One region of the Sphingomonas sp. GV3 genome, then DNA from elsewhere that is predicted to be linked to it. Evidence: riboswitches for the same ligand, from Rfam matches in the RefSeq annotation. Region 1 holds a riboswitch; the other holds the start of a gene.
The links. A riboswitch is a leader RNA that binds a small molecule or an ion and turns the genes downstream of it on or off. The one in region 1 is predicted to bind cobalamin.

Region 2: linked by a shared signal. The riboswitch ahead of RF701_RS14440 (TonB-dependent receptor domain-containing protein) and the one ahead of metE (5-methyltetrahydropteroyltriglutamate--homocysteine S-methyltransferase) in region 1 are both predicted to bind cobalamin.

The regions. Positions count from the first base shown of each region.
Region 1 is NZ_JARWLE010000001.1:2,713,618-2,715,811, reverse strand. It holds gene RF701_RS13030 (sugar MFS transporter) at 1-645, shown strand, start outside; cobalamin riboswitch at 827-1,043, shown strand; gene metE (5-methyltetrahydropteroyltriglutamate--homocysteine S-methyltransferase) at 1,180-2,194, shown strand, end outside.
Region 2 is NZ_JARWLE010000001.1:3,061,008-3,063,201, reverse strand. It holds gene RF701_RS14440 (TonB-dependent receptor domain-containing protein) at 1-1,206, opposite strand, end outside; cobalamin riboswitch at 1,310-1,514, opposite strand; gene RF701_RS14435 (TonB-dependent receptor domain-containing protein) at 1,572-2,194, opposite strand, start outside.

The DNA.
Region 1 (2,194 bases):
GCCCGCGCGAAGCTGCCGGCGCTTGGCGCTGCGACGCAGCGGGTCAATGCGGAGGATCGCAAGGGGCTGTCGCTATGGAACCATCGCAACCTGATCCTCGGCTGCGTCGGGATCGCACTGTGCGTGCTCGGCGAGATCGGCGTCAGCAGCTATTTCATCAACTTCGTGTCGCAACCCGACGTCGCCAATCTGACCCAGGAACATGCGGCGTCGTACCTGCTGTTCTTCTGGGCGGGGATGATGGTCGGACGCTTCGCCGGCGCCGCGCTGATGCGCAAGATCGCGCCGCAGCATGTACTCGCGCTATTCTCCCTGATCGCGCTGGCCGGCACGTTGACCGCGGCCTTCGTGACGGGTCCGGCGGCAATGTATGGCCTTATCGTGTCGGGCCTCGGCATCTCGATCATGTTCCCGGCGATCTTCGCACTGGCGATCCGCGGTCTGGGACCCCTCACCGAGGAGGGATCGGGGCTATTGATCATGTCGATCGCGGGCGGTGCGCTCGCGTCGATCCAGGGCAAGATCGGCGACACCTACGGCCTGCACTGGGGCTTTCTGATCCCGGCGGCGTGCGCGCTCTACGTCTTGTCCTATGCGCTCTGGGGCTCGAGACCGACGAACGCGCTGCCCGACCAGCAGCTGTAAGTATCCCCGGACCGACGACTGCGCCGAGGCCGCACTCCCCGTCATCCCGGTCGACCCCGGGGTGGCGCGGAAGCAGGGCGGAAGGCGTTTGCAATGTGTCCGATCCTTCTGAGGACGCAAATTCTGCATAAAGATATAAAGATATCTTTATATCTCTCTTGACGCGACTGCCGGCATCACCGATGCTTGGGCGGTCGAAGGTTCTTCGGTCGGGTCCGCTCGCGCCGGAGCTAAGACGGGAAGCCGGTGCGCCTTCGGGTAAGGCCGGCGCTGCCCCCGCAACTGTAAGCGGCGAGCGGCTGGTCGATCATGGGTCACTGGGCGCTCGCGCCCGGGAAGGCCGGACCAGTCGCGAGGACCCGCGAGCCAGGAGACCTGCCTTCCGACGCGATAACGTCCACCGGCGGGGTGCCCGGTCTGGCCGCCTGTCCGCATGCGGTCGCCGATCGGCGCCCGCCTGCGGCCGCCTGCCGGCATCCGTCGACGGGAGCGCGCGTCCGATTCCATCCCCGCCCTTCTTCGGGGTATAGGAAGATGACCGTCACCATTGCCACTCTCGGCTTTCCGCGTATCGGCCCGCGGCGCGAATTGAAGACCGCGCTCGAATCCTTCTGGTCGGGCGAAACAGGGGCGATACAGCTGCAGGAGTCGACGGCGGCGTTGCGCGCCGCCAATTGGGCACGCCAGCACGCGCTCGGCACCGACTGGCTGCCCTCGGGCGACTTCTCGCTCTACGATCACGTGCTGGACACCAGCCTGATGCTCGGCGCGGTGCCGGCACGGTACGGCGCGGCCGACGGCACGGCGGATCTCGCGACCTATTTCGCAATGGCGCGCGGCGCGGCGGGCGGCTGCGGCCACGCCAGCGTCACCGCGGGCGAGATGACCAAATGGTTCGACACCAATTATCACTATATCGTCCCGGAGATCGAACCAGGCTGCAAGCTCAGCCTCGGCCGGCTGAAGGTCCTCGACGATTACCGCGAGGCGAAGGCGCTGGGCTATCAGACGCGGCCCGTGCTGCTCGGCCCGGTCACTTGGCTCAGCCTCGCCAAGGGGCATGACGATTCCTTCGCGCTGCTCGACGAGGTGCTCGGCCTCTACGGCGTCATCCTGGGCCATCTCGCGCGGGCCGGCGCGGAATGGGTGCAGATCGACGAACCCATCCTCGTCACGGACCTGAGCGACGTACAGCGGCGCGCGCTGGTGCGTGCCTATGCGAGGCTCGGCCGCGTGGGGCCGAAGCTGATGCTGACCACCTATTTCGGCGGCCTGGGTGACAATCTGTCCTTCGCGGCCGCGCTTCCTGTCGCGGGCCTGCACGTCGACCTCGTCCGCGCGCCGGATCAGATCGATGCCCTGGTGAAGGTCGCGCCCGCAGACCTGCTGCTGTCGCTCGGCGTCGTCGACGGCCGTAACGTCTGGCGGACCGACCTCGACGCTCTGCTTTCCCGGCTGGAGCCGGTCGCCGCGACGCGCGACCTGATCCTCGCGCCCTCCTGCTCGCTGTTGCACGTACCCGTCGATCTGGCGCTCGAGACCCGGCTCG
Region 2 (2,194 bases), 350 kb from region 1:
GCCCGTCGCCAGCGCCAGCGCGGCGTCGGCGCCGAACGTGGTGTGGTTGCCGAACGTGTCGTGGTCGTCGTTGCGGACGCCGCCGGTGATCGTCAGCGGCTGGATCGGCTTGACGATCAGCTCGCCATAGACGCTGGTGATGCCGACCGAGCGGCGCAGCGTCGCGTCGCGATAGCGGCTCGTCTCATGCTCCGCGCCGCCGACGATGCGGACCTGGTCGAGCGGCTGGTACTCGCCCTGATATTCGTAGCGCTCCGAGCGGCCGCGGAACGGCGACGGAGTCGCGCCGGGTTGTGCATAGGTGTCGCGGTTGATGTCGGCGATGGTGAAGGCGACGCGGTTACGGAAGGTGCCGAAATTGGCGTGCAGCCCCGCATAACCGTAGAGCTCGTCCGCGGTCGAATAGCTGGGATCGTCCGCGAAGACGTAGAGCGGCGCAGGATAGCCGTCGGTCTGGGTCTTGCTGTTCGCCCAATAGCCGCGCAGGTCGAGGCCGATCTGATCGGTGAAATCGACGCCGACACGGCCGGTCGCGCCATATTGGCGATAGCCGTCGCGCTCCTCGCCGACCGCGGCGGACGAGATGCCGTCGCTGCGCAGATAGCCGCCGGTCAGCGCGGCCGAGACGGCACCCTGGCGACCGGACACGCCGCCTTGCGCATAGAGCGTGTCGGCATAGCCATATTCGACGCTGCCGCGCGCCTTGATCTGCTCGGTCGGCGCCTCGGTGATGACGTTGACGACGCCGCCGATCGCCTGGCTGCCCCAAGGCACCGAGTTGGGGCCGCGCAACACCTCGACCCGCTCCACGCTGGCGGAGAGCAGGTTGGCGAAATCGAACCCGCCGCCGGGCGAGGAGGGATCGTTGACGCGCACGCCGTCGATAACGACGAGCGTCTGTTCGGCTTCCGCGCCGCGCAGCCGCACGCCGGTGAAGCCACCCAGGCTGCCGTTGCGCGTCACGGTGACGCCCGGGGTGGTCGACAGGAGGTCGGCGACGGAGACGGTCTGGCGCCGGTCGATCTCGTCGCGGGTGACGACGGTGACCGCCTGGCCGACCTCATCCGCCCGCTGCGCGGCGCGGGCGGCGGTGACGATGACGTCGTCGCTGCCGTCGGCAGCGGGCGCGACCTGTGCGACGGCAGGCGCGGCGACCGCAACGAGCGCGCATGCGCCGGCGGTGATCAGAAAACGGGTTACGGGCATTCTTCCACATCCTTCGTGTCCCGCGCGCGACCATTCGCACGCGGCGGATGTCGTTCGCTCACGAAGGTCCCCCCTTCGGCTGTCCGGCACACCCCGTCCGCACAGTGGATCGACGGTGAAGGGCAGGTCTCCTGGCTCCCGGGTCGCCGCAATCCCCCCGCCTTCCCGGGCAGGCGCCCAGTGGCATCGTGGAGGGACCGCTATCCGGTCACAGTTGCGGGGGCAGCGCCGGGCTCGTGCCTTCGAAAGGCGCTCACCGGACTTCCCTTTTGACCCCGTCTCCGGGGACCCGTCACGAATGGGCCTTTAGGGGCTCGGGCGGTCGCGCGTCAATCGGCGCGGATCGCGAGCCCCGGACCGGCCCGTTAGAATCCCGCCCGCATCCCCAGCCACAGGGTTCGCGGCGTCGCGCGCTCGACGATGGTGCCGCTGGAAATGCCGGCCTCCACCCGCGCGTCGAAGAGGTTCTCCGCGCGCGCCTCCAGCGCCAGTCTTCTGCGCAACGGCACCGCCGCCGTCGCGTCGAGCGTGGTCGCGGGGGCAAGGCTGCGGCTGTTCTGGTCGTCGTCGAACTGGCGCGCGACATGGCGCAGCGTCGCCGACGCGGCGTACCCGGAGCGGTGCCAGTCGAGTGTCGCGGACACCTGGTCGCGCGGCGTCTGCGCAGGTGTCAGGCCATCGAGCGCCGCCGCCGCGCCGCTCGCCCGCACCCGCGCGTCGACATGGCTCCATGATAGCCGCATGCCGACCGGCCCCGGCGCATAAGCCGCGTCGACCTCCAGCCCGCGGCTGCGGATCGCGTCCAGGTTGCGGCGCACCCGCGCGGCACTCGTCGGTGTCGTGGACAGGGTGACGTTGGCGATCGCATCGTCCAGCCGGTCATCGAACCAGGTCGCCGCCAGGCTGGCGCCGCGCGAGGGAGTCAAAGTCACCCCCGCTTCCGCCCCGACCAGCCGTTCGGGCGCGAGCACGGGATTGGCGGCGGTAA